Streptomyces venezuelae: one gene and its partner. The protein of the gene in region 1 interacts with the protein of each later gene in a pairwise test. Links are inferred from orthologs where the notes say so. Each region holds a gene or a part of one and is shown in the gene's direction. Other genes may lie near its edges. The genes, in order: DEJ46_RS08540 and DEJ46_RS05785.

Evidence for each region.
Region 2: the proteins of DEJ46_RS08540 (region 1) and DEJ46_RS05785 interact in binary tests that used the Escherichia coli proteins (3 or more experiments, as listed by UniProt). The link is inferred for Streptomyces venezuelae from one-to-one orthologs.

Annotation. Positions count from the first base shown.
Region 1 is NZ_CP029194.1:1,914,973-1,928,819, forward strand. What follows is about bases 6,413-9,258. They hold DEJ46_RS08540 (TetR/AcrR family transcriptional regulator), read left to right. Parts: upstream 6,413-7,431; coding sequence 7,432-8,085; downstream 8,086-9,258. Other genes in these bases: DEJ46_RS08535 (SDR family NAD(P)-dependent oxidoreductase), read right to left, coding at 6,482-7,243; cynS (cyanase), read right to left, coding at 8,089-8,559; DEJ46_RS08550 (carbonic anhydrase), read right to left, coding at 8,605-9,207. In the rest of the region: DEJ46_RS08495 (NAD-dependent epimerase/dehydratase family protein), read right to left, coding at 1-100; DEJ46_RS08500 (ScbA/BarX family gamma-butyrolactone biosynthesis protein), read right to left, coding at 115-1,065; DEJ46_RS08505 (ScbR family autoregulator-binding transcription factor), read left to right, coding at 1,196-1,855; DEJ46_RS08510 (acyl-CoA dehydrogenase family protein), read left to right, coding at 2,007-3,158; DEJ46_RS08515 (electron transfer flavoprotein subunit beta/FixA family protein), read left to right, coding at 3,187-3,972; DEJ46_RS08520 (electron transfer flavoprotein subunit alpha/FixB family protein), read left to right, coding at 4,012-4,968; DEJ46_RS08525 (zinc ribbon domain-containing protein), read right to left, coding at 5,048-5,437; DEJ46_RS08530 (TetR/AcrR family transcriptional regulator), read right to left, coding at 5,638-6,345; transcriptional regulator CynR, read left to right, coding at 9,301-10,254; DEJ46_RS08560 (GlcG/HbpS family heme-binding protein), read left to right, coding at 10,409-10,975; DEJ46_RS08565 (acyl-CoA dehydrogenase family protein), read right to left, coding at 11,324-12,469; DEJ46_RS08570 (TetR/AcrR family transcriptional regulator), read left to right, coding at 12,607-13,212; DEJ46_RS08575 (ROK family transcriptional regulator), read left to right, coding at 13,267-13,847. UniProt on the Escherichia coli protein: Involved in response to both electrophiles and reactive chlorine species (RCS). Represses the transcription of the nemRA-gloA operon by binding to the NemR box.
Region 2 is NZ_CP029194.1:1,337,098-1,351,005, forward strand. What follows is about bases 4,549-7,455. They hold DEJ46_RS05785 (3-deoxy-manno-octulosonate cytidylyltransferase), read left to right. Parts: upstream 4,549-5,574; coding sequence 5,575-6,336; downstream 6,337-7,455. Other genes in these bases: DEJ46_RS05780 (NAD-dependent epimerase/dehydratase family protein), read left to right, coding at 4,549-5,548; DEJ46_RS05790 (MazG-like family protein), read left to right, coding at 6,346-6,699; DEJ46_RS05795 (helix-turn-helix transcriptional regulator), read right to left, coding at 6,771-7,455. In the rest of the region: DEJ46_RS05750 (hypothetical protein), read left to right, coding at 1-780; DEJ46_RS05755 (topology modulation protein), read left to right, coding at 877-1,389; DEJ46_RS05760 (class I SAM-dependent methyltransferase), read left to right, coding at 1,421-2,266; DEJ46_RS05765 (phosphotransferase), read left to right, coding at 2,263-3,027; DEJ46_RS05770 (histidine phosphatase family protein), read left to right, coding at 3,024-3,683; DEJ46_RS05775 (phosphotransferase), read left to right, coding at 3,680-4,516; more of DEJ46_RS05780, read left to right, coding at 4,547-4,548; more of DEJ46_RS05795, read right to left, coding at 7,456-8,165; DEJ46_RS05800 (helix-turn-helix domain-containing protein), read left to right, coding at 9,240-10,118; DEJ46_RS05805 (hypothetical protein), read left to right, coding at 10,125-10,817; DEJ46_RS05810 (WhiB family transcriptional regulator), read left to right, coding at 11,010-11,636; DEJ46_RS05815 (hypothetical protein), read left to right, coding at 11,633-12,973; DEJ46_RS05820 (hypothetical protein), read left to right, coding at 12,970-13,161; DEJ46_RS40870 (plasmid mobilization protein), read left to right, coding at 13,481-13,908. UniProt on the Escherichia coli protein: Activates KDO (a required 8-carbon sugar) for incorporation into bacterial lipopolysaccharide in Gram-negative bacteria.

The DNA of each region.
Region 1 (13,847 bases):
GCAGCCGGAGGTGGCCGGTCTCCGGACGGGCCGCGGCCAGCGCGGCGACCCGGCTGCCGACGAAGCCGGTCGTGCCGGTGATCAGAACGCGGGGACCCATGGTTTCCGTCCTGTTCAACCGGCCAGTCGGCTGCGGATGCCGCCACCGGTGACCGCGAGGCCACACGACGGGGAGGAGAGCACGGAACGGAACACCTCGTTGCCGTCCTGCCGGCCGGTGACCAGGACGGTGGTCGTCGAGGGATCGGCGGTGCGCACGATCTGGGGCTCTATCCAGCACGGGCTGTCGAGCTCGGCGTAGCGCGTGAAGGAGGACTCCATGACGGCGGGCAGGAACGCGCTGCTCCCGGTCGCCAGGGTCGCCGCCTGACGGGCGGCTTCGAGGAGCACCATGCCCGGTACATGATCGTTCGGGCGGCGGAAGAGGGTGCTGTGCCCGGTGTTGATCCGCAGCTGCCACTGGCCGGGCCTGGCACCCGCGCCCAGGACGACGTCCTTGGAGTTCTCCCGGCCGACGAGCTGCGGGGCCACGCCCGGTATGAGCGGGACCGGCCTGCCGAGCGCGGCCAGGCGCTCGCCGCGGATCCGGCGGTAGGCGAGGGCGGACGTGCAGCGGGTCAGGGCACTGCCGGTGGCGAGGTGCCGGCCGTCACGCGTGAGCACCAGAGTGGCGCGCATGCTGCGGAGGCCGCTGCCTCGGCGGACCACGTCGGAGCAGACGAGGTCGACGGCGATGTCCGAGGAGCGGCCGCCCACGGCGAGCGCCTCGGGGTCCGCGGTGTAACCGAGACCCCACATGACGAACTGCTCGTCCAGGGGTACCCCCAGCTCGGCATGAGCGACGAGCATGGTGGCCTGGCGTATCGTCTCGGCCACCAGGACAGGGTCGTGCCGGTCCCCCGCCACCGGAGAGAAGAAGGGATGCGCAGCAGGCCAGCGGGCGGAGACCGAGAACCGGTTCTCGGTCAGTCGCGTCCAGTCCGTGGGGAAGATGTCCGCGGGATCGGCTCGGTGGACGAACTCCCCGGGGACGTGCGTCGTCACTCCTCGCCACTTCTGGTCCATGGATCCCCCTTGCATCCCACACCCCAAGCGGATGTGTCCGCCAAACATAGAATACGTACAGTCCGGTTTTCTTTTCAACGCATCACGTCACATGGTGAGCACAGACAGCGACACAGCAGGAGGCGGCGCCTTGGCGCAGCAAGCGCGTGCAATCAAGACCCGACGGGCCATTCTGGAGGCGGCCGCCACGGTCTTCGCCGAGCGCGGCTACGAGCGGACGACCATCGGGGAGATCCTGGCGCGCGCCGGGGTGACCAAGGGAGCGCTCTACTTCCACTTCACCTCCAAGGAAGACCTCGCCCTCGGTGTACTCGACGCCCAGATGCTCGACGAGCCGATGTCCCCGCAGCCGATCAAGCTCCAGGAACTCGCGGACCAGGCTTTCCTGCTCGCCCACCGGCTCCAGCGCGACCCTCTCGTCCGGGCGAGCGTCGCACTGGCCCTGGACAGCGGTGCCACCGGGGTCGACAGGGCCGCGCCGTTCAAGGCGTGGATCGACCAGGTGTCGGAGATCCTGACCGTCGCGAAGACCCGGGGCGAGATCCTCGGTCACGTGGACGTGTCCGACGCCGCCGAACTCTTCTCCGGCGCGTACGCCGGCATCCAGACGATGTCCCAGATCCTGCGCGATCGCAACGACCTGAACCATCGGATCTCGGTCCTGCTCAGGTACCTCATGCCGAGCATCTGCACGCCGGCCCTACTGACCGGCCTCCGGCTGAACGAGGACCGCGCCGATCAGCTGGCGGCGGAGTACGACGCGAGCCAGAAGCGCCGCGAGGAGCAATAACCCCGCGTACACACTCCGTTAAACAAAACAGACCACACGGTCGCTTGAGCGCCCCGACACGGAACAGTGTCGGGGCGCTCTGGCGTCATGGCACTGAGTGTGTTTTGCTGAGGGTACTCAGTGCCACAAGCGTCTAGGGGAGCTCCACATCATGGGCAAGGACTTCGACCTGTATCGGCCCTCCGAGGAGCACGACATGCTCCGTGAGTCGGTGCGCGCGCTGGCGGAGGCGAAGATCGCTCCGTTCGCGGCGGCGGTGGACGAGGAGCACCGGTTCCCGCAGGAGGCGCTGGACGCGCTGGTCGCCAACGACCTGCACGCGGTGCACGTGCCGGAGGCGTACGGCGGCGCGGGCGCGGACGCGCTGGCGACGGTGATCGTGATCGAGGAGGTCGCGCGGGTGTGCGGCTCGTCCTCGCTGATCCCGGCGGTGAACAAGCTGGGCTCGCTGCCGGTGGTCCTGTCCGGCTCGGAGGAGCTGAAGGCGAAGTACCTGGGCCCGCTGGCCAAGGGCGACGCGATGTTCTCCTACGCCCTGTCCGAGCCCGACGCGGGCTCCGACGCGGCCGGCATGAAGACCCGCGCGGTGCGCGACGGGGACTTCTGGGTCCTCAACGGCGTCAAGCGGTGGATCACCAACGCCGGCGTCTCGGAGTACTACACGGTGATGGCCGTCACCGACCCCGACAAGCGCTCCAAGGGCATCAGCGCCTTCGTCGTGGAGAAGTCCGACGAGGGCGTCTCCTTCGGCGCCCCGGAGAAGAAGCTCGGCATCAAGGGCTCCCCGACCCGCGAGGTCTACCTCGACAACGTCCGCATCCCCGCCGACCGCATGATCGGCGCCGAGGGCACCGGCTTCGCCACCGCGATGAAGACCCTCGACCACACCCGCGTCACCATCGCCGCCCAGGCCATCGGCATCGCCCAGGGCGCCCTCGACTACGCCAAGGGCTACGTCAAGGAACGCAAGCAGTTCGGCAAGCCCATCGCCGACTTCCAGGGCGTCCAGTTCATGCTCGCCGACATGGCCATGAAGCTCGAGGCCGCCCGCCAGCTCACCTACGCCGCCGCCGCCAAGTCCGAGCGCACCGACGCCGACCTCACCTTCTTCGGCGCCGCCGCCAAGTGCTTCGCCTCCGACGTCGCCATGGAGGTCACCATCGACGCCGTCCAGCTCCTCGGCGGCTACGGCTACACCCGCGACTACCCCGTCGAGCGCATGATGCGCGACGCCAAGATCACCCAGATCTACGAAGGCACCAACCAGGTCCAGCGCATCGTCATGGCCCGCAACCTCCCGTAACCACCAGCCCCTCGAAAGGAGACAGGCCGTGACCCTGAAGATCGCAGTCTGTGTGAAGTACGTCCCCGACGCGACCGGCGACCGCGGTTTCGCCGACGACCTGACGACCGACCGCGAGGCCGTCGACGGCCTGCTCTCGGAGCTGGACGAGTACGCGGTCGAGCAGGCCCTCCGCATCTCGGAGGAGTCCGACGACGCCGAGGTCACCGTCGTGACCGTGGGCCCGGACGACGCCAAGGACGCGCTGCGCAAGGCGCTGTCGATGGGCGCCGACAAGGCCGTCCACGTCAACGACGAGGACATCCACGGCTCCGACGTCATCGCCACCTCCGCGATCCTGGCCAAGGCCCTGGAGAAGACCGGCTTCGACCTGGTCGTCTGCGGCATGGCCTCGACCGACGGCACGATGGGCGTCCTGCCGGCCCTGCTGGCCGAGCGGCTGAACGTGCCGCAGGTGACGCTGCTGTCCGAGGTCTCGGTCGACGGCGGGACGGTGAAGGGCCGCCGCGACGGCGACTCCGCCACCGAGCTCCTGGAGGCCCCGCTGCCGGCCGTCGTGTCGGTCACCGACCAGTCCGGCGAGGCCCGCTACCCCTCCTTCAAGGGGATCATGGCTGCCAAGAAGAAGCCGGTCGAGGAGCTGGACCTGGACGACCTGGACATCGACGCCGACGAGGTGGGCCTCGCCGGGTCCTGGACCCTCGTCGACGCCGTGGCCGCGCGTCCGGCCCGTACGCAGGGCACGATCGTCACGGACGAGGGCGACGGCGGCAAGCAGCTCGCGGCCTTCCTCGCCACCCAGAAGTTCATCTGACCCACCGTCAGCCAGACACCCACTCAGGAGCAATGAATCATGGCTGAGATCCTGGTTCTCGTGGACCACGCCGACGGTGCGGTCCGCAAGCCGGCCCTCGAACTGCTGACCCTGGCCCGCCGCATCGGCGAGCCCTCGGCCGTCGTGCTCGGCGCCGGCGAGGCCGCGGCCTCGATCGCCGCCACGGCCGGCGAGTACGGCGCGGCCACCGTGTACGTCGCGGACGGCGCCGAGTTCACCGACCAGCTGGTCGTCCCCAAGGTCGACGCGCTGACCCAGCTCGCGAAGGAGAAGGGGGCCGCCGCCGTCCTGGTGACCTCCTCCGGCGAGGGCAAGGAGATCGCCGCCCGCGTCGCGCTGCGCCTCGGCTCCGGTCTGATCACCGACGCCGTGGAGCTGGAGGCCGGCGAGAACGGCCCGGTCGCCACCCAGTCCGTCTTCGCCGCCTCGTACCAGGTGCGCTCGACGGTCTCGCACGGCGTCCCGGTCATCACCGTCAAGCCGAACTCCGCCGCCCCGGAGGCCGCCCCGGCCGCCGGCTCGGTCGAGAACGTCGCCGTCGCCTTCACCGGCAACGCCGCCAAGGTCGTCTCGCGCACCCCGCGCGTCTCCACCGGCCGCCCCGAGCTGACCGAGTCCGCGATCGTGGTCTCCGGCGGCCGTGGCGTCGGCGCGGCCGAGGGCTTCGCGGTCGTCGAGAAGCTGGCCGACTCGCTCGGCGCGGCCGTCGGCGCCTCCCGCGCTGCCGTGGACGCCGGCTGGTACCCGCACGCCAACCAGGTCGGCCAGACCGGCAAGCAGGTCTCGCCGCAGCTGTACGTCGCCGCGGGCATCTCCGGCGCGATCCAGCACCGGGCGGGCATGCAGACGTCGAAGACGATCGTGGCCGTCAACAAGGACGCCGAAGCCCCGATCTTCGACCTCGTGGACTACGGCGTGGTCGGCGACCTCTTCGAGGTGCTGCCGCAGCTGACGGACGAGATCGGCGCCCGCTGACCGTTCCGTCGCCCGACGCGAAAGGGGGCGGTGAGTGGCACTCTGTGCCACTCACCGCCCCCTTTCCGTGTGCCTCGCGTCAGATCCAGCCGTCGAGCGGGACCTCTTCGCAGAGCCGGACGACCGGCCTGCGACCGGTCAGGCCGACTCCCGAGGAGACCTTCACGCGGACGCCGGGGCGCACCGCGTGCAGCGGCCCGTCGACGCGGCAGCGGACCGTGAAGCCCTCCGTCATGTACACCGGCCAGAGGTCCGCGTCGGCCGCGGCGACCCCGCGACGTACGGATATCACGCCCTCACCCTCGCTGAGTTCGGGCGAGAGCTCGGTCGACCCGCAGGTCGGGCAGAGCAGTCGCTGGAAGGTCGTGGTGTGACACCAGCGGCAGCGCTGGAAGTAGAGCTCGGCGTCGGGGCCCGCCTCTTCGGCGGCCTGGACGGCGGCCCCGCTCCTCAGTCCGGTGTGGAACACGATGGGTTCTCCTTGCACTCGGCGGCTCGACCGTGCATGGAGCAAAGATATGGCACTGAGTGCCATCAAATAAAGACCTGAGTTCCCTCAATTCGAGATACCGGGATCCCTCACAGGGGATGCGTGATCCCGTCACAAGAGGGCGGGGCCCCCTCACGAAGGACGCGGGAACCCCTCACGAGAGGCGCGAGATCCCGCCCTCAGTCCTCACCGAGGCTCGACTCCACCTCGCGCACCACACGCCACATCGGGGTGGACCGCTTGGTGATGACCACCACGACGTCCTCGTTCTCCTCGGCCGGCGCGACCGCGACCGCGTCCGGGCTCCAGGTCGCCCGGACGAACTCCAGGGCCTGGTCCACCTCCGCCAGCGGGTCGCCCTCGCCGCCCGAGCGCAGCCAGTGGCGCAGGGCGTGGTTGTGGGCGGCGACGACGGCCGCGGCGACCACGTTGGCGCGCAGGGTGCCGTCCCGGCGGTCGGCCCAGCGGGTGCGCAGGTAGTCGCCGAGGGTCTTCTCGTACCGCCAGACGACGGAGAGCTCGTACGTCCGCAGTCCGGTCACCTCGCGGGTGAGGCGGTAGCGCTGCACGGAGAAGGTCGGGTTCTCGGCGTACATCCGCATGACGAGGCGGGCGGCGTCGCAGACGCGGACGATCGGGTCGTCGGAGTCGGCGCTCGCCGCGAGGAAGCGGGTCATGTCGGCGAGGCACTGCTCGTGGTCGGGGAAGACCACGTCCTCCTTCGACGGGAAGTACCGGAAGAAGGAGCGGCGGCCGACACCCGCGAGCGTGACGATGTCGTCGACGGTGGTCTGCTCGTAGCCGCGCTCGAGGAAGAGCTGGAAGGCCGCGGCGATGAGGGAGTCCCGCATCGCGGGCTTCGGAGAGTTCGTCGAGGCTGTTCCCATGGCCCGAACCTAACACTCGAACCGCTCGATGCGGCACTTGGTGCCGAGAGAATCCGGCACCGAGTACCGCATCGAGGGTACGGAGGGTCAGTGCGGGCTCAGCGCGGGGCCTGCCGCACGGCCGGTCGCCACGGACTCAGCGCGGGGCCATCCGCAGGGCGCCGTCCATGCGGATCGTCTCCCCGTTGAGGTAGTCGTGCTCGACGATCATCGTGACCAGTCGGGCGTACTCCTCCGGGCGCGCGAGGCGCTGCGGGAAGGTGACGCTCGCCGCGAGACCCGCCCTGACCTCCTCGCCGAAGCCGGCCATCATCGGGGTGTCGACGATGCCGGGGGCGACGGTGACGACCCGGATGCCGAACTGCGCGAGGTCGCGGGCCGCGGTGACGGTCATGCCCGCGACACCCGCCTTGGAGGCGGCGTAAGCGATCTGGCCGACCTGGCCCTCGAAGGCGGCGATCGAGGCGGTGTTCACGACGAGGCCGCGCTGCCCGTGCTCGTCGGGCTCGTGCCGGGCGATGGCCTCGGCGGCGAGCCGCATCACGTTGAACGTCCCCAGCAGGTTCACGTCGAGGACCGTGCGGAAGAGGTCGAGGTCGTGCGGTCCCTTGCGGCCCAGGATCCGGGCGGAGGGGGCGATGCCCGCGCAGTTCACGGCGAGCCGGAGTTCGGCGCCGTCGGCGTCGATCGCGGCCAGGGCCTCGCGCACCTGGTCCTCGTCGGTGACGTCCGCGGCGAGCAGGCGGACGCCCTCGGGCAGCGGCCCGGCGGCCGCGACGGCCTTGTCCAGGTCGAGGCCGTAGACGGTGGCGCCACGAGCGGCGAGCGCGGCGGCCGTGGCGGCGCCGAGGCCGGAGGCGGCGCCGGTGACGAGAGCGGCGGAGCCGGCGATGTCCATGGAACTCCTCGTTCGTATCGTGCGGGTGGGACCCTGCCGCCGGGATGGCCGCCGGATCGGGCGCGTGCCCGCGGGGGACCGCGCGGTCCGCGCGATCTGCGCCGCCCACCATAGAACCGCAGGCAGTGCCCCCGGAAGCGGAAGCAGGACATCCTCCAGGGGTGGCCGACCGGTCGTAGACTTCCGCCATGGGGCGAACGAGTGACGCGCGGGAGCGCATCCTGACCGCCGCGAAGACGCTGATGCTGTCGCGCGGCTACTCCGCCCTGGGCGTGGCGGAGATCTGCAAGGCCGCCGGGGTCCCGAAGGGCAGCTTCTACTACTTCTTCGCCTCCAAGGAGGAGCTGGCCCTCGCCGTGATCGACGAGCACTGGACGGACCAGCGCGCCGACTGGACGCGAGCGCTGGACGGGGACGGCGTCGGGGACGAGGACGGAGGCATGGACGGAGACGGGGGCGTCCGGCCGCTCCGGGGGCTGCGGCGGCTGTACGAGTCGACCGCCGCCGAACTGCGGGACGGGCAGCGGAGCTGCGGCACCGTCACGGGCTGCCTCCTCGGGAACCTGGCCCTGGAGATGAGCACCGGGACGGCGGCCGTGCGGGAGCGCCTGCGGGAGATCTTCGACGAGCAGGTGGCCCTGGTGGAGAAGACCGTCGCCGAGGCCCGCGGGCGCGGCGAGGTCACCGTCGCCGACGCCCACGAGGCCGCGCGCGCCCTCGTCGCCCAGCTGGAGGGCCAGGTCCTCTTCGCCAAGCTGTACGACGACGTGGGGCGCCTCGACGTCCTCTGGCCGAACTCCCTGGCCCTGCTGGGCGCGAGGGCCTCCACTTTGACTGAATGACCGTCAGAAGGGCTTTGTCGGCAGGTACTTGCCGTTCAGCGTGATGACGGCGCGCTCGCCGCCCTCCGGGTCGGCGACCTTCTTCACGTCGAGCGTGAAGTTGATCGCGGAGATGATGCCGTCGCCGAACTGCTCGTGGACCAGGGCCTTCAGGGTGGTGCCGTACACCTGGAGCATCTCGTGGAACCGGTAGATCGTCGGGTCGGTCGGGATGCCGCCGTCGATCGAGCCCCGGGTGGGGATCGTGCGCAGCAGCCGTACCGCTTCCTCGTCGAGGCCGAGGAGCTCGGCGACCGCCCGGGCGGACTCATCCGGCAGCGGGTGCTGGCCGAGGACGGCGGCGGTGGTGTAGGCGACGGAGAGCCCTGCGGCGTCCGCGATCCGCTGCCAGGTCAGGTCCTTGACGGTCTTGGCCTCGACGGCGGCGACGGCGAGCTCGCGACGGGCGGTGGGGTCGAACTGGGCGTGCACCATGAGAGATACGTCCTTCGTCGTGAATCTATGGGGGGGTGGGCGGGTTCAGGCGGCGGTGACGGCCGGGCGGGCGGTGGTGTCGAGCTCCTCGACGGAGCCCGCCGCGATGTCGAAGACCCAGCCGTGCAGCCGTACGTCGCCTTCGGCGAGCGCGCGGGCGACGGAGGGGTGGGTGGCGAGGTTGGCCAGCTGGGCGGCGACGTTCTCGCGGACCAGGGCGGCCACGTCTCCCTGGCGTCCGGCCGCCGCGGCGCGGGCCAGGGAGGCGTCCGCGTGGCGCAGCCAGGCGGCGACGGCGGGCGCGGCGGCGAGGTCGTGACCCTCGGCGAGCGCGGTCATCGCTCCGCAGGCGGAGTGCCCGCAGACGATGACGTCCCGTACCCCGAGGACCGCGACGGCGTACTCGACGCCGGCGGAGACCGCGTCCGCGCCCGGGGTGTGGGCGGGGAGGAGGTTGCCGACGGTACGGATGACGAAGAGCTCGCCCGGGTCGGTCTGGGTGATCAGCTCGGGGACGACGCGGGCGTCGGAACAGCCGACGAAGAGGGTTCGGGGGCGGTGGACGGTGGCCAGGCGGGCGAAGAGGCCGGCCTTGGCGGGGAAGACCTCCCGCTGGAAGCGGTCGATTCCCTCGGCGAGATGAGGCATGCCTTCACCCTGCCCGACCAGTGCCTATAGCGTCCAAGACCGGTCATCGATCTCTGCCATAGATGGCATCTATAGCCTGTCTACACTTGTCTCATGCAGCCGGAACTCCGCCACCTCCGCTACCTCCTCGCCGTCGCCGAGCACGCCAACTTCACGCGCGCGGCGGAAGAGCTCCGTATCGCCCAGCCGACGCTGTCCCAGCAGATCAAGCAGCTGGAGAAGGCCCTCGGGGCCCAGCTCCTGGACCGCACCGGCCGGACCGTCCGCCTCACGGACGCCGGGGAGACGTACGCGCGGTACGCCCGGCGCGCTCTCCGGGACCTGGCGGCGGGCGAAAGGGCGGTGCTGGACGTACGGGACCTGTCCCGCGGCCACCTCCGGCTGGCGGTCACCCCCACCTTCACCGCGTACCTCACGGGTCCGCTCGTCGCCGCGTTCCACACGCGCCACCCGGGGATCACCGTGGAGGTGCGGGAGCTGACACAGGACCGCATCGAGGCCGAACTCCTCGCGGACCGCGTGGATCTCGGCATCGCCTTCGACGGCGCGCACCTCGCGGGCGTCGAGGCGACGGGGCTCTTCACGGAGACCCTCGGCCTGGTCGTCGGCCCGGCGCACCCATACGCCGGCCGCACCGAGCCGCTGCCGGTGGCGCAGCTGACCGACCGTCACCTGGCGCTGCTGAGCGAGGACTTCGCGACCCGACGGCATGTCGACGCGTATGTGACGGAGCACCGGGTCAGCCCCCGGATCGCGGTGGAGGCCAACTCCGTCAGCGCGCTCACCGAGATCGTCCGGCGGACCGCCCTCGCCACGGTCCTCCCCGACGCCGTGACGCGCGACCACCCGTACCTGACACCCGTTCCGCTCGCCCCCGCGCTCCCGTCACGCGGCGTCGCCCTGCTGCGCCGCACCGGCGGCTACCGGAGCACGGCAGCCGAGGCCTTCGCCGAACTGGCGATGGCGGGTGAGACCGGCGAGTGGGACACCGGGGCCGAACCGGCCGTAGCGGGCGACGAGTCGGATCGGGGTCATCCGATCGGCTGACCCGGGGGTCACCCGTTGAGCCCTCCGGGTGCAGCCGGGACGCCGACGGGGTGAGGCGCGGTACGACACCAGGATGGAAGGGAGAGAGCGGGCGGCGTCCTCCCGACGGCCCTCGCGATTCCCCGAGTTCACTGGAGCGGACCCCATGAAGCACGTGAAGAAGGCCTCGACGCGCACCCGTGCCGTGACCGGCGGCGCACTGGCCGCGGCCATCGCGCTCGGCGCCTTCGGTGCCTACTCCGCCAACGCCACCGGCGAGGAAACGGCGGCCGCTCCAGCCGCGGCCGTCGCCGAGGCCGACGCCAAGAACAAGAACACCACCCGGTCGACGCACCTCACCATCGAGGCCGCCACCAAGGCCGCACAGGCCACCCTCGACGCCGCAGAGAAGGAGAACCAGCGCGTCTCCGTCGCCGTCGTCGACCGCAACGGCAACACCCTCGTCACCCTCCGCGGCGACGGCGCCGGCCCCCAGTCCTACGAGTCCGCCGCCAAGAAGGCCTTCACCGCGGTCTCCTGGAACGCCCCCACCTCCGAACTCGCCAAGCGCCTCGCCCAGGCCCCCAACCTCAAGGACATCCCCGGCACCCTCTTCCTCGGCGGCGGCGCCCCCGTCACCGCCAAGGGCGCCCCCATCGCCGGCATCGGCGTCGCCGGCGCCCCCTCCGGCGACCTCGACGAGAAGTTCGCCCAGGCCGGCGTCGCCACCCTCGGCAAGTAGGCCGGAGGCCTCACCCACGCCCTCTCCCACCTCCCCCAACGCCTGTGCCCCCTGGGCCAGTTCTGCGAAACTGCGCCGACCGACACGGGAAGGCCGAGGGGGGACCGGACCGTTGGGTCCCATGACGCTGTCGTTCGTGGCGGTGGGTGTGCTCGTCCTGGCGGAACTCGTCTGGGCCGTACGGATCGTCCCCGAGGGATCCCGTTCCCGCCGCAGCAGGTGACCTACGCCGAGGGCACGGCCCTGGCCGTCGCGCCGCGGCTGCCGCCACGGTTCGCTGCTCATCCCGGCCCTCCGGTGGAATCACCATGCGTGATTCCACCGGAGCGCAGAACGTAAGCCCGCTGCCTAGCGCGCCAGGCCCCGGCTGATGACCAGCCGCTGGATCTGGTTGGTGCCCTCGAAGATCTGCATGATCTTCGCCTCGCGCATGAAGCGCTCCACCGGGAAGTCGCGCGTGTAGCCGTAGCCGCCGAGGACCTGGACCGCGTCCGTGGTGACCTTCATGGCCGTGTCGGTGGCGATGAGCTTGGCCGCGCTGGCCTGGCGGCTGAAGGGCCGGCCGAGGTCACGGCGGCGGGCCGCGTCCAGGTAGGTGGCGCGGGCCGCGTCGACCGCGGCGGCCATGTCGGCGAGGAGGAAGCCGAGGCCCTGGTGGTCGACGATCCGGCGGCCGAAGGTGGTGCGCTCGTTGGCGTAGTCCACGGCGGCGTCCAGCGCGGCCTGGGCGAGGCCCGTCGCGCAGGCGGCGATGCCGAGGCGGCCGCTGTCGAGGGCGCTGAAGGCGATCTGGAGGCCCTGGCCCTCCTCCCCGATGCGCCGGTCGGCGTCGAGGAGGGCTCCGTCCCAGTACGCGGAGGTGGTCGGGACCGCCTGGAGGCCCATCTTGCGCTCGGGCTGGCCGAAGCTCAGCCCTTCGGCGGCGCCGGGGGCGAGGAAGCACGAGATGCCGTGGCTGCCGGGCGCGGTGCGGGCGAAGAGGGCGTAGAAGTCGGCCTTGCCGCCGTGGGTGATCCAGGCCTTCGTGCCGGTCACGCGGTATCCGCTGCCGTCTTCCTGGAGCTCGGCCTTGCAGGCGAGGGCGGCCGCGTCCGAGCCGGCCTGCGGTTCGGAGAGGCTGTAGCCGCCGATGGTGCGGCCCTCCAGCATCGCGGGCAGCCAGCGCTCCTTCTGCTCGGCGGTGCCGAAGGTGTGGAGCGGGTGGCAGGCCAGCGTGTGGACGCTGGTGGCGACGGCGACGGCCGCCCAGCGGGCGGCGAGCTCCTCCAGGACCTGGAGGTAGACCTCGTACGGCTGGCCTCCGCCGCCGTACTCCTCGGGGTAGGCGAGGCCGAGGAGCCCGGCCTCGCCGAGGGTGGTGAAGAGACCCTCGGGATAGGTCTCGGCGGCCTCGTGCTCGTTCACCCGGGGAGAGAGCTCCTTGTCGGCGATCTCCCGGGTGAGGGCGATGAGGTCCGCCGCTTCGGGGGTGGGAAGCAGGCGGTCGACATCCATGGCGACTCCAGCGGCGCGCAAAGTGGTACTGGGGCAGGTACTGCAGTACCGCTTAGCGTAGCGCAGCCGGGTCCGGACGTAACCCCCCTCACCGGGGCTCGAGGCCCCGGCGAGGGGCGGCCTGGAATACTGGCCGGGTGATCGAGACCTCCTCCGCCGACGCCCCGAAGCTGACGGGCCGCGGAGCGGCGCGCCGCTCCGCCCTCTTCGAGGAGCTCGTCGCGCTGCTCGTCGGCGAGGGCTTCGCCCGCCTGACGCTCGACGACCTGGCCGCCCGGCTGCGCTGCTCGAAGCGCACGCTGTACGGCCTGGCCGGCAGCAAGGAGCAGCTCGTCCGGGCGGCGGTCGTGCACTTCTTCCGGCGGGCCACGGCCCGGGTCGAGGCGGTCCTCGCCGCCGCGACCGACCCCGCCGAGCGGCTGGCGGCCTATCTGCGCGCCGTCTCGGCCGAGCTGGCGCCGGTCTCGCCGCAGTTCTTCGACGACGTCGCCGCCTTCGAGCCGGCGGCCGAGGTGTACGAGCGGAACACCCGCGCGGCGGCCGGCCGGGTCCAGCAGCTCATCGAGGAGGGCGTGCGCGCGGGTGTCTTCCGCGAGGTGCACGTGACCTTCGCGGCGGACGTGATCTCCTCGGTGATGGTCCGCATCCAGCGGCGCCAGGTGGCCGCGGCGACCGGCCTGGCCGACGCCGAGGCGTACGAGCAGCTGGCGGAGCTGCTGCTCAGCGGCCTGCGCAAGGCCTGAAGCACGAGGACGGTATGTTTCGGCTTCGGCCGGACTACTTCACCAGGGGGCCCAGTGACCACGCGGAACGGCCGCACGGTACGTGACCTGCGGCGCGAGAACCGCACCGCCGTCCTCCACCGTCTGTACTTCGACGGGCCGATGAGCCGCTTCTCGCTGGGGCCCGCGACCGGGCTGAGCTCGGGCTCGGTCAGCAACGTGGTGGGCGAACTCGTCGCGGAGGGCCTCGTGGAGGAGGCCGGCAGCGTCGACTCGGCCGGCGGGCGGCCTCGTATCCTCCTGCGGATCACGCCCGGCAGCGGCTGCATGATCGGCGTCGACGTCGGCGAAACACGGGTCAGGGTCGAGCTGTTCGACCTCACGCTCACCGAACTCGCCCGGGCCGAACGCCCGTTGGCTGTCGAGAGTGCCCATCCGAACGAGCGGTACGAGGTCGGGCTCGTCGTCGGTCTCGTCCGCGACGCCGTCGCGGAGGTGCTCGCCGCGGCGGAGGTGCCCGCCGAGCGGCTCCTCGGGGTCGGGGTCGGCGTGCCCGGCATCGTGGCCCGTACCCCCGAGGACGGTGCCGTCGTGCACGGCCAGACCATCGGCTGGGACGCCGTCCCGCTGGAGCTGCTCCTGCGGGAGGCCGTGGA
Region 2 (13,908 bases), 580 kb from region 1 along the record:
GACCACACCTGCGACCTGCATCGCCAGGCCGAGCTCATCATGCGGTACACCGTGCAGCGCGGGACTCCGACCGTGATCTGGGACAAGGACCGCAAGCTCCGGCCGGACAGCATGTGGCGCCGTTCCCCGCGCACCACGGTGTGCGAAGCGGCCCTCGAACCGGCGCCGGGCGCCCACCGTCTGCTCTTCCCGGTCGAGGACCGCCTCCTGGAGCAGGCGGATCCGACCGCGTTGGCATCGAAGCACCGGGACATCGTGCTCGGGTATGTAGGCAACCAGTACGACCGGGACCAGCACTTCGACCGCTTCTTCTCCCCCGCCGCCGCATGCTTCGACCACCTGGTCGCCGGCAAATGGACGAGGACGAGCCGCTGGCCGCACGTCCGCTTCCTCGGCAGAATCCCCTTCGAGGCAGCTCAGGGCGTCTACGGCAGATCCCTGGCCACGGTGCTCATGCTTCCCGAGCGGTACACCACCGTCGGGCAGATGACACAGCGCATCTTCGAGGCAGTACTCGCCGGCTGCCTCCCGCTCGCCCCGGCTGACATCCTGCACGTCGATCGGTTCGTGCCCACGGAGCTGATTGTCAGGTCGGGCCGTGAAGCGATCGAGCGACTGTCCTACCTGCGGCGGATCGCCGGCACCCAGGAGCACGCCGACTTGATCGCTGCATGTCTGGACCGCCTGGACCCGTTCCGGCTGAGCAGGCAGGTCGATGCTCTGGAGGCCGTCCTGGAGACGGCCGTCGGTCCCGTCGCTGTGGGGCGGGGAGCGGCCTAATGCGGCTGACCACCCAGGCCGTGGCGCCTGGATCATCCGAACGTGTCCCGCCGGGCGGTCCGGCCGGGCATCCGATCGACTCTACGCTGGAGCACCATGAAGAAGGTCGCCATCGTCGGCTGCGGAGGCAGCGGCAAGTCGTTCCTGGCTCGCGAGCTGGGCAGGATTCTCGACGCCCCGGTGACGCACCTGGACGCCGCGTTCTACGACGACGAGTGGAACGCGCTGCCCTTGGACAAGTTCGCCGACCTGCAGCGGGAGCTGGTCGCGCAGCCGCGGTGGGTGATCGACGGGAACTACAACTCGACGCTGCAGATCCGACTCGACGCGTGCGACACCGTCGTCCTGATGGACGTGTCGACCGTGGCGGCGCTGTACGGGATCTTCTCCCGGCAGATCCGGCACGGGGCCGGGCACAAGGGCAACGGGGTGCACAACCGCATCAACTGGGGCGTGATCAAGTACGTGGCCACGTACCGCAGCAAGATGCGCCCGCGCGTCATGTCCAAGATCGAGGAGTTCGCCTCCGGCCGGGCCGAAGTGGTGCTGCTGACCAGTCGAGGTCAGACGCGGCGCTGGCTGCGGAAGGTTGCCGCCGAGCACCGCTGAGCACTCCGCGCCCTCGAGGGGAGGGTGCGGCGTGAACATCACCAACCCCTTCCTGGACCCCACCCGTCAGGCGGAGTTGTACGGCCACGCCTCCCGCCTGGCCGGGCGATCCAACGCCCTGCTGCGGGCCAAGACCGCCGGTCGACCTGTACCGGACGCGATCGTCCAGCTGGTACGAGCGCACCACGATCGGCCGGATCGTCTGGGTCTGGTGCTGGACGTCGGCTGTGGCCGCGGCACGAGCAGCATGGCCCTCGCCCAGCAGCTCCGGCCGCAGCACGTCATCGGGCTCGATGCCGCCCCGGCTCTGATCGAGCAGGCTCGCCGGCGCGCCCGTCACGTGCCCGGCCTCCAACTGAGCTTCCTCCGAGGTGATTTCCACCAGGTCCCCCTGCCGACCAGCTCGTGCGATCTCGCCGTCGCCGCGTTCTGCCTATACCACTCGACGCACCCGGAGACGGTGATCGCGGAGCTGGACCGGGTTCTCCTCCCCGAGGGTCTGGCCGTGCTCGTCACGAAGGACCTCCACAGCTACCGGGAGATGGACGAGCTGGTTGCCACCGCCGGCCTCGATCTACGGGCCACCGGGCACGAGAGCCTCTACGTCTCGGCGCACAGCGGCAACCTCGCCGACCTGGTCTCCCCGTCGCTAGACGTCCTGCGCACAGAGGACGAGGAACACAGCTTCACCTTCGACGGCCACGACCACGTGGCCGAGTACCTCGCCACCAACCCGAAGTACCACCTGCCTCGTGGTCTGTACGGCAACCCGGGTGCGGTGGCGGCAGCTCTGCGCGACGTCCTGCCCGATCGGCCGCTGACCACACGGTCCGTCGTCACGTTCGTCGTGGCCCGGCCGACGAGGGGCCGATCATGACGGCCGGCTGCTTCATCAAGCACTACGAGACTCCCGCACGGGTCACCGCCGCTGTCCGCCACCACGCCTGGATCGCCGAGCACGCGTCTCCGCTCCGGCAGCCGGCCGTGACTGCCGTTGGGTCGACCAGCGTGACGTTCGAGCGCGTCGAGGGCCGTCCGGCCAGGCCGGAGGACCTGCCGCTTCTGGCGGAGCTGCTGGGCGATGCCCATGGGGCCGCTTGGACCAGCGATCTCAGGTCGGCCCCGCTGACTGCGCCGCACCACTTCCAGGACGGCACCACGCTCGACGGCTACCTGGGCCCCCGCCAAGCAGCCCTACAGCGGCGGCTTGAGCAGGGGTATCTGCCGGACGAGTTCGCCCTGCACGGGATGCTCACTCTGCTGGAGAAGACCGCCGAGGGGCCCACCTCCTTCTACAAGGACAGCAACCCCCGGAACTTCCTCATCACGGAGACCGGTGCCGTCTACACGGTCGACACCGACGACCTCACACTCGCCCCGCTGGCGTACGACCTGGCCAAACTGATCGTGACGTTGATCGCGACGTACGGACCGCTGTCCGAGGGTGCTGTCGACGAAGCCCTGGCGACTTACAACCGAGCCGCCGCATGCCATGACGTCCGACTCGGCGCGACGGGCCGTGAACGGCTCGACGACTTCGTCGCACTGCACGCCGTCCTCACAGCCCCGTACGCCGGGCTCAACGGCTACCAGCACGGCTGGCTGCCCGGCATTCACAGACCCCGAGGTTCCGCATGATCACGACCGAACTCGTCTTCGTCCGCCACGGCGAGGCCCAGTGCAACATCGATGGCGTGGTGGGAGGGCCGCGCACGTGCACCGGACTGACCAACCTCGGCTATGCACAGGCCGAGCGGGTCGCGTTACGGCTCGTCGCCGAGCACCGGGAGAGGCCCTTCGACGCGCTCTACGCCGGCCCGCGCATCCGCCTGCGCCAGACCGCCGAGATCATCAGTCAGGCCCTCCGGATCCCGATGCTCGTGGACGAGCACCTCGACGGCCCGGTGCACGGCGCCGCCGACGGCCTGCCCTGGAGGGAGGTGAAGAACGCCGCCGACGGCGGGCCTCATGCCCACCCCGACACACCGTGGGCCGAGGGATCCGACACCTGGAACGGCTATCTGGAGCGCGCCGGGGGCTTCCTCCAGCAACTCCTCGAACGGCATGAGGGCGACCGTGTCCTGTTCGCGGCCCACGGCGAGACGGTGATCGCCGCGAATACCCTGCTCCTGGGAGTTCCGATCGGCTCGCCGGCGGGGTTCGCCGTGTCCCACGGCTCCATCACGAGGTGGCAGCGTCATCTCAACCGGCTGGGGCAATGGCGGTGGATGCTCGACCGGCACAACGACATCGAGCACCTGACGACTCTGACCGCAGCGGAGACCGACTCGTGATCGCGGCCTTCGACGACCCGCGCATCGAACTGGCCCGCGAGACGGTCGGAGCCGTCCGGGTACTCGCCGACCCCAAGCTCCCACCCCGCCTCCTTCGCCTGACGGACACCCGCGGACGAGAGTTCTTCGCCAAGCACCACAGCGAGCGGGAGCGCTACTTGCGGGAGGTCCACTCCTACGGCGAGTGGGTGACCTACCTGAACGGCCATGCTCCCAGGATGGTCGCTCGCCGGGACGCGACGTGCACGCTGCTGCTCACGGCCTTCCCCGGCGCGAGTGCGGACACCCTGGCACCGGGATCGCCCGAGGAGGAGCAAGCCCACTACGAGGCCGGGCGAGTCCTGGGGACTCTCCATCACACCACCGTGATCCCGCGTACCGGTGCCATCGGTGCGGAACTGGCACAGCGTCTGGGTTCGTGGATCGCCCGGGCGGACCGGGCCGACCTCATCTCCGCGGCCGAGCACAACCGCCTGCGTCACAGTGCGGACGTCCTGGCGAACACCCTCATGGACAGTGCGGTGTGCCACCTCGACTACCAGCCCCGGAACTGGCTCGTCGGTGCCGCCTTCGGGCTCTGCGACTTCGAGCACATGCGCCGTGACGCCCGTATCCGCGACTTCGCGCGGCTCGAGTTCCGCCGCTGGCAAGCGGCGCCCCAGCTCCGGAAGGCGTTCTTCGCCGGCTACGGCACTCCGCTGACCGATACCGAGCAGCGCCTGCTGGAGTCGTTCGGCGCCATCGAGGCGGTCACCTCCCTCGTACGCGGACACGAGCAAGACGACCTCGCCCTCAGCACCCACGGCCGCACCGTCCTGGCCCGGCTGACCTGACATCCCCCTCCCTTCACTCAGGAGACCTCCGTGTCACAACACCTGCCCCACGTCGCCGCCGCCTTCCCACGACGAGCGGTGGTGACCGGCGCCGCCGGCTTCATCGGCTCCCACCTCGCCCACGCCCTCGCCCAGGCGGGGACCGTCGTCATCGGCGTCGACCGCCGGAACCCGGCCGTCGACCACACGGCCGCCGCCAACCTCGTCCCGCTGCACGGGATCCCCGGATACGTGCACATCACCGCCGACCTGCTGAACTGCGCCATCGACCCGCTCCTGATCGACGCGGACGTCGTCTTCCATCTGGCCGGGATTCCCGGCGTCCGCCCGTCGTGGGGACCGCAGTTCGGCGAGTACGTCGCCTCCAACATCCTGGCCACCCAGCGCGTGATGGAGGCCGCCACACGGATCGGCGTGCCGCGACTGGTGGTCGCCTCCTCCTCCAGTGTGTACGGCCCCACCAGCGGCGGTGCGAGCATGGAGACGGATCAGCCGCGGCCCTCGTCGCCCTACGCGGTCACCAAGCTCGCCGAGGAGCAGCTCTGCCTGGCGCACGCCGCGCAGGCCCACTGCGCCACAAGCGTCGTCGCCCTGCGGTACTTCACCGTCTACGGCCCCCGGCAGCGCTCCGACATGTTCACGCACCGCGCCCTGCAGGCCGCCCTGACCGGCCGGCCGCTGCGCCTGTACGGAGACGGACACCAGCGCCGGGACTTCACCTACATCGACGACGCGGTCTCCGCCACGATCGCGGCCGCCACAACGTCGAACGCGAGGGACGTGATCAACGTGGGCGGCGGCTCCAGCGCCTCACTGCTCGAAGTCATCGGCATCGCGCGAAGCCTCGTCGGCCGCGAGATCGAGGTGCACCAGGAGAACCCTCGCAGCGGCGACGTCCTCACGACCCGCGCCAACCCCGGACGCGCCCACGAGGACCTGGGGTGGCAGCCACAAGTCGACCTCCACAGCGGCATGCGCTCCCACATGCAGGCCCTCGCCGCCGAGCCGGCCGTGTACGGCCGCGCGGCATAACCAGCCAAAAGGAGAAGGAGATCGCCGTGGCCGGCACCACAGCGCAGCAGACGACACCACGCCACCACATCGCCATCATCCCTTGCCGGTGGGGCTCTTCCCGGTTTCCGGGCAAGCCCCTGGCCCAACTCGGAGGCAGGCCCCTGCTCTGGCACGTCCACCAACGCTGCTTGGAGGCGAAACGTCTCGACGGCGTGGTGGTCGCCACGGACGACGAGCGCATCGAGGAGGTGTGCCACCAGCTGGGCATCGAGTGCGTACGCACGGGAGAACACCTCACCGGCACCGACCGCGTCGCGGAGTGCGCCGAACACCTGGCCGCCAACGCCTACATCAACGTCCAGGGCGACGAGCCGTTCATCGCCCCGGCCGCGATCGACGCCGTCTCCCAGGCGCTGGACCACCTGCCCCCTGACACACTCGCGGTGAACGCGTACACGCAGCTGGACAGCACCGGCGCCGTGCTCGACCACAACGTCGTCAAGGTCGTCGTCGGGACCGGCGGGAACGCCCTGATGTTCTCCCGGAACGCGATCCCCTACCCGCGAGCGGGCCGCCCGACATACCTCCGTCAGCTGGGGCTCTACGGCTTCACGCGCGAGGCTCTCAGTCTCTTCCGCCACCTCCCGCAAGGGCCACTCGAACGAACTGAAGGCGTGGAAATGCTGCGCTTCGTCGAGCACGGCCACGGCGTACAGATGGTCGCCGTCGTGAACGGCGGCGTGGCGGTCGACACGCCGGAGGATCTGGTGAGGGCCGACGCCATCCTCCAGTCCCTACGCACATGAGGAACCTTGATGAGCAACGACCCGTGGAACACCATCCGCACGCTTGCCGCGCTCTTCACCCAGCTCGACGGCGAACGCGGTATGACTCCGGAAGAGCAGTGGACCCTGCAGGTCCTGAAGATCTCCGAGGAGGTCGGTGAAGCCGCCCAGGCCGTCATCGGCGCCCGGGCGACCAACCCCAGGAAAGGACACAGCCACACCTGGGACGACGTGCAGGAAGAGGTCACCGACTGCGTGATCACCGGCATGGTCGCCCTGGCACGCATGCGTCCCGACGACGCCCCGGACTACTTCGCCGCCGTACTCGCGAGGAAGGCGGCGAAGTTTCTGCCCGGCTCGGCCGGTGCCGCTGAGGGCGCATAGCCGCATCGGCTTTCGTCCGCCGGCGTCCGGCTCGGTGCGCTACGCCCAACGCACCGAGTCGGAAATCTCCGTCAGAGCTCGTCGGTCGGATCCCACACGTACGGCAGGGTGTTGTCGGCTTCCCACAGGTCCCGGTGAATGGCCTCAAGCAGCTGGATGCGCTGCTTCAGCTGCGGTACCAGTTGCTGAATCCGGTCGATCGCTTCCTTCGGCTCGGCAGGGAGGACAGTGCGTGTCAGCAGCATCATCTCCCTCCTGGCGTCCTTGTTGATGGCTGCATGCGGCACACGCACGATGACGGTGTAAGCGTCGACCTCGGAGATCCCCCACTGCCCGTCGGCATCCCTGACGGCCCAGATCACGGAGTGGGTCGACGGGGAGAGGGTCAGCTGCGTGTCGGGGCCGATCATGGCGCTCAGCACCGGAAGGTGGACTCCGTCGTCGCCTGCGAGAGCAGCTGCCTCTTCCGCGGTGACGACCGACGGCCTCTTGGTCAGCGAGTTGGCGATCCGGCGCCTGGAGGCGTCGTCAAGGGACTCCGCCGGCGTCGAGGTGGGCATCTCAGGATTCGCGTTCTCGGTCCAAGCGTTGCGTGCCCCGCCAAGCGGGTCCGTCTCGGTGTCTCCCTCGTCGCTCCACCACGTGATCACAACGAGTCGGCAGTCGGGCAGACTCGCCGGGTAGAGGACGTGGGAGACGACGTCGACAGTCTCCCAACCGAGCGCGGGCAGAGACATCTTGAATACGTGCCCGTCCCGGTTGACGGAGTGACCGGCGTCCCCCTCCCATATGCGCGCCACGTCAGCATCCTTGCAAACGTCGCCGATCAGCCCGAGCAGCTCCGGGTCGTCGCCGTGCCCGGCGAGCGCGTACTTGAGCATGCGTACGTAGGCGGCGACGTGCTGGTGCCAGTCGTGGTACTGGACACGGGCCTCCTGGCTGGTCAGAGCCCAGCGCATGAGGTTCGCACCCGGCTCCATCACCCAGGGCCACCACTCAGCCATGGCTTGGTTGTAAGCAAGGATGTTCCACTTCGCGTCGCACAGGTAGGTGGGGTCGGGCATCTGCTTGTCCACCAACAGGCGCAGAGCGCTGCGCACCCGGGAGTCGCCGCCGGCGTCCGGGTCAGCGGTGTTGAGCTGGTTGTACAGGAGCAGGGCGTGATGCTCGTCGCGGTCGAGCTGCAGCAGGTCAGCCAGGTTGTCGCACTGCTCGCGGTCCAAGCGGCGGGCGGTGGCTCCTCGCTCCAGGTCGCGGTACCAGCGCTCCGACTTGAGGATCGCCCGGGCGACCTCTTCCTGGGTGACGACGCGCCCTCGCCGTCGGCCGGCAGCCTTGCGCCAGGCGCGGAGCTGACCACCGAACCCCATCACCTGGCCGGCGGTCGGCGTTCCCTGCGCGTCACCGAGGGGGGTCTCCTGGCTTTCGGCTCCGTAGCCGCCGGACCGGCTCCCCTTCGTGCTCATCTGAGCTGTCCCCTCTCCATCTACACGTGTACTTGTCCGAGAAGGCGACACTGCCTAGATCAAGGCGCACCAAAAAGGGGCCGCCGCAATATGCGCCGACCCCGCCCTCGATCTCCCTACTCAAGAGTACGTGATCATTTCCGGGCCGCTGGACCAAGATCGAATCCCTGTGGCGGGCGCCACTTCCGCCAGTGAAGGTTGTTTACAGGTAAACCACAACGAGTGCGCCTTCGCGGCGAATCGGGCATTCGACCGGCAGATAATTTCCGGTTTCGAAACCGGAAAAAGATTGCCGCTTTTTCGCTTGGGACACACCTGACCCCGCGCTTCCGATTCCTACCACCCATCGCCATCTCAGACGGCCCATCACATCACCAGCAGGGTCAACGGAGTTGGGCACGCGAAGGAGAACGTGGGCCCTTCACTCCTCCCGTTCTACGCGCGTCACACCCTTGTGTCTGGCTCGTTGACGGAGATGCGACGGGAGGGCTTAAATCCTTCTGACCAGCTAGTTCAACAGCTTGTTCGTGACACGCGACACAGGGGTCTGATCAAAATGTGGCACCGGCCACACGACTGCCGCTCCATCGCTGGCGCAATCCCGCGTCACGTTGCAGGCCGTATATCCCGGCAGGCGCGTTGCGATTAGTAGAGAGTTCTTGAGCCAAGTCTGGATCTTGACGAGGCCCCTGCGTATGTTCATCGTCCCCGCGGCGGCCGCACCGGGAGTAGTGAGCACGAGGAGCAGGGTGAGCAGCAACCGGACAGTTTAGGTCCTCAAACAGCGGCGGCGTCCAGGAGCGGGAACTCCCGGACGCCGGACGCCTCACTGCGCAAACCCGCCCCGGCAAGGGCGGAGATTGCCCACCATCACCGCGCTGGTCCCTTCCGACGGGGCGCGCCAGCACGGCAACACTGCAAAGGAGATTCTGGCATGCCCTCTTCCCTGCGCGAAAGGCCCGAAAGTCCGGTCTGCGCGGCCACCCCCTTCCCACCGGGCCTCATACGGCCTGGATCCACCCGCGGCCCGGCCAGCCTGCCGGCATGCTCCCGCCCGTCGCGCGGGAGCGGCCGATGAGCGGGGAAGCACGCGAGTGGGTGTGGGAGAGCAGCGAGAGCAAGGGCACCGCGCGTCTGGTCCTCCTCTCGATCAGCGACCGGGTCGCCGACGAGCAGTGTGTCGCCTTCGCCTCCGTGGCCAGCCTCGTAAGGCGTACGAACGCCTCGCGGACTGCGGTGCGGGAGGCCCTGGACCGGCTCCTGGCCGGGGACGAGCTGGAGGAGCTCGTCGACCTCGAAGGCCCGCAGCGGAGCACCGTCTACCGCCTGCCTCTCGCGGCCAAGGCTCTGACTCAGGGCGAGCCCATGGCCGACGCCTTGCCTGCGGACGAGGCGATCCCCGAGCGGCCCCTCCACCTCTCGGCCCTCCGGCGGTACGGCATCCGGCCCAGGAACGGGACCGATTCCGACCCCTCATCCCGGATCTCGGCACGTACGGATTCCGCCCCCTCCAGCCGGAAACCGACCCCCCGACGGGTCGGAATCCGGCCCCCGGAAGGAACGGATTCCGACCCCCAGAACCGTAGTGAACCGAAGGTAAACCCTAGGAACAGCAGTTCCACTGCCGTCACCACGGCCGGCGAGTGGCAGATCGACCCCGCCTCGCACACCTGGGCTCTTCAGGAGGGCCACCTCGCCCGACTCGGCGAGCACGGACTGCAGGCGGCCGACGAGAAGTGGCGCGCGCACCGAGCCGCCTGGTCACGCCGTTCGGCGGATGTCTGGGCCGCCGACTGGCGGGCCTGGGTCGCCCGGGAGCGTTCGGGCCGCCCGAACCTCTACGCGCTGCCGGGGAGCGGTGCCGGGCCCGCTCCAGCAGGCCGGATGACCCGAGCGGAGGCTCACACCGCCGCCCTCCTCGCAGCCCTCGAAGAGCCGACCGGAACGGAGTAGCACCCCGTGGACCGACGAGAAGTCGCCGCAGTCCTGGCCTACATCGGCCGACTCGACCCCCGCACCATCCGCACCGAGACCGGCGAGGCCCGAGATCAGATCGCGCAGTGGCACGAACTGCTCGCCGACGTGCCCCTGGCCACAGAGCACGGGTGGGACGCCCGCGCCGCGATCAGGGCGCACATCCTCGACTCGCCGTTTCCGATCCTCCCGGTCGACGTCGCCCGCAAGTGGCGCTCCCATCGACGCGACCGCCTCGGCCGGCACACCGACCCGACGCCGGCCACGGATCCGGACAACGTCTCCGCCTGGCGGGCTGAACTCGCAGGCCGTCGAGATGCCGTTGCCACCGGCACCGCCGCGCCCTCGACCCACCAGCAGATCACCAGCGGTCGCGTCCAGCCCGACCTGGAGACCCGGCTTCGCGCAATCGGCTCGTGCATCCCACCGGCCGTCCGCACGGAACTGGCCCCTTACCGGCCCGCCCGCGCAGCACGTGAGGCAGCCATCGCCCAAGGCCACGCGGACTACCTCAGTGTCCGGTGCAGTTGGTGCCACGCACAGGCGGGCGAACTCTGCCGCAGTCGGCGAGTCGGCCCCGATGGAGGCGCACGCGGCAACGCCCCGCGCGCCACGCCGCACCCCAGCCGAATCGAGCTCGCAACCATGCAGGCCCGGCAACCGGCCGTGGTCGCCTAGCCGCCCACCGGCGGCACACTAGGCGCCGGATCAGGTGCCGTACGACGCCCCCGGCGATGCCCGCTGCCCCAACCTCCACCCGACCCGGGCGGATCCGGCCACCCTGCACGCCGTAGCCGCCCTCATTACCGCGTCCGGCCACCCTCGGCCCCGCCTCCCGCCGGCCGACGCGAGTGACCTCGGAGACTCAACTTGCGCACCATCACCACCCACGAAGCACCCGCGACCTCCCTGCGCGGGATCGCCGACACCAGCTGGCACACGCGCGGCGTGTGCCACGGCATGGACCCTCACGACGCCGACGCCACCTTCTTCCCGCTGCCCCGGGATCGCGAGGCCATCGACGAGGCCAAGACCCTGTGCGCACAGTGCCCAGTGCTGCGCGACTGCTTCAACTACGCCCTCGAGAACAGCCTCAAGGAAGGCATCTGGGGCGGCCTGACCGAGTCGGAGCGCCGCCCCTGGCACGACGGCCTGCATCAGCGGATCGACTACAGCCGCGTGATCGCCGTCTTCCACGGCCGCGACGTTCACCTCACAGCCGCCGAGCGCCACGTCGTCGTCAATCACGCCTACGCCCGGGGCTGGCGCGCAGACCGCCTTGCATTGGCCCTGCAGGTCAGCCACCAGCATGCCCGCGACCTACTGACTCAGGCCGCCAACGCCGTTGCCGACCGCGACCGCTACCACGAAGTACCCCAGTCGCGGAAAAAGCGAGCGGCGCGCAAGCCCGAGACCAGCTCACCCGCGACGATCCAGCCGGTGTCCCGGTCGGTCCGCACAACCTCCCTGACCACCTCGCTCGGAAAGGCCGCATGAGCCCCGATCTGTCGTTCGGCGTCGTCCCCGACCTGCCCCTTCTCCTCGCGATCGTCATTCCCGGTGCCGCTGCCGTCGCTCTGGGCTGGGGGATGCGGCGCCGGGGCTCCATGCGCCGGATCCGACGGTCCGGCAGTCCCGCGGTGAAGGTCGCAGCCATCGCGGCCCTCGGCTGCACCGCCTACAGCGCGGACACGAGCTGGCGGTTCGCCGCCGACTACCTCGACATGGCCGGCACCGCCGAGCGCGCTGGCATGTTCGCCGCCGCCGAACTCGCCCTGTTCGCAACAGCCCTGATGGCTCGGCAGAACCTGGCCACACGGGGAGCGCCCGGCCTGCCGGGCACCCTGGTCTGGGTCATCACCGGAGTCCAGGTGATTCCGGCGTACGCCGAGAGCGGGCCCGTGGGCGGCACCGTCCGGGCCTTCGTCGGCCCGGTCATGGCAGCGATGCTGTGGCACCTCGCCATGGGCATCGAGCTGCGCCTGCGCACGCCTGGTGCCGCCTCCCACGGTCTCCTCGCGACTCTTGGTCGAGAGGTGCGGGAACGGCTGCTGTCCCGTCTCGGCATCGCAGCGCGAGACCGCGACGCCGCACAGATCACCCGTGACCGAGCCACGGCCCGCGCGGTCACCCTCGCCGCCCGCCTCGCCGAGCTCACCCCCCAGCGGCAGCAAGGCCGGCACGGTCGGCGCCTCGCACGGCGTCTGTCGAGGGCGATCGGCGGCTCCGCAGTCGGCACCGACCCAGCGCAGCGGGCCGACCTCCTCAAGCAGCTCGCCGCACGCCGGCACGCCCTCACCCTCGCTACGGTCCCCCTCCCCTCCCCCTGGTCCCCGCCGCACCACAGCCAGGTCGCCGGCATCGAACGGATCGGGGACCGGGTTCTGACCGACACCGAAGCGGGGACCGCCACCCATGGGGACCGGGGACCGACGGGCACCGAGCCGGGGACCGACAACCACCGGGACCGGGGACCGACCGACGCCGAGTCGGGGACCAGTCCCGGGGACCGGGGACACAAGGTCGCCCGTCGGCGAAAGCCGACCACCAGGGCCAAGCCCACAGGCAGCGGCGTTGGCCGGACCCGCAGCCGCCCGGTCCAGCGCCCGTCGCGCGAGCTGGAAGTGGCTGTCGACCAGCTCGTGAAGCAGGTTCAGCCTCACGTCCCCGCCCTGCTGGCGCGGGACGGCAACGAAACCCTCACCCGAGTCCAGCTGCGCGAGATCCTCCGCCGTGAGGGCCTCCAGGGCGGCCGGAACGAACGACTCAGCCTCGTCCTCCAGCAACTGCGGAGTGAGGAGAGCAGCGCTACTACAAGGAGCACCGCCCGATGAAGACCTGCCACCGCTTCGACGTCATCCGCAGGGGGTACGAGCGGGAGATCGGCTTCCTGAGCGCCCACTCCCAGCGGTATGCCGGCAGGCCATCTGCCAAGTCCAGTGCGCATCACGCACTCTCGGCGAAGTCCCGCATGGCCAGAGCCCTGAGCAGCCACGTCGAGCGTTGCCTCGAATGCGGCTGACCCAGCGAAACCGCAGCCCGCAGCCCCCATCCCGATCCGGTGGCCCGGCACCGCGCCGGGCCACCGCCCCACTTCCGGAGGCCCCCATCGACGCACTCCGCAACCGCTCTTCCGCTGCCACGACCGCCGAGGCAAGCACCTGGGCGGACGTACTCGTCCGCCGACAGTTTCTGCACGCCGCAGTCCAGGCCCCGACCGGCCAGTGGCTCGTCCAGCACGAGCCCGACGGTCCCCTTCTTGTCCTCGCGGGACCCGCCGACGTCGTCGAGCTGGCCGCCTCGATTCAGCACCGTATCCGCTCCACGAGGCACTGAATCCGATGACGCATCCGTACGAGAACGACAGCACCCCGGGTCCCGTTCATAACCACAACTCAGTCTCGGGGCGAGCAAGTTATCCCCTTGGATACTCCGCCTTGAGCGGAGTATCCAAGGGTTCCGCGACCCCTCCGGGGCAGGGGGACGTCCGGCGCCGGGGGACGCCAGACGAAGAAGCTGCGACCGAGGGCGGATCGCAGCCAGGAGGACAGGAACGCGGCACAGACCGTGCCGAGCCCGATCTCGTCCCGCCGACGAAACCCCGTACCCGTCGCCGTAAATACCAGCGCCGCCAGCGTCCCCATGTGCGCAACACGCGATTCAGCGACGACGAGCTCGCCCGGGTTACCGCCGGCGCTGGCGCCGCCGGTCTCACCGTCGCCGGCTTCCTCGCCCGCGCAGCCCTCAGCGCCGCTCGCGACCTCGACCG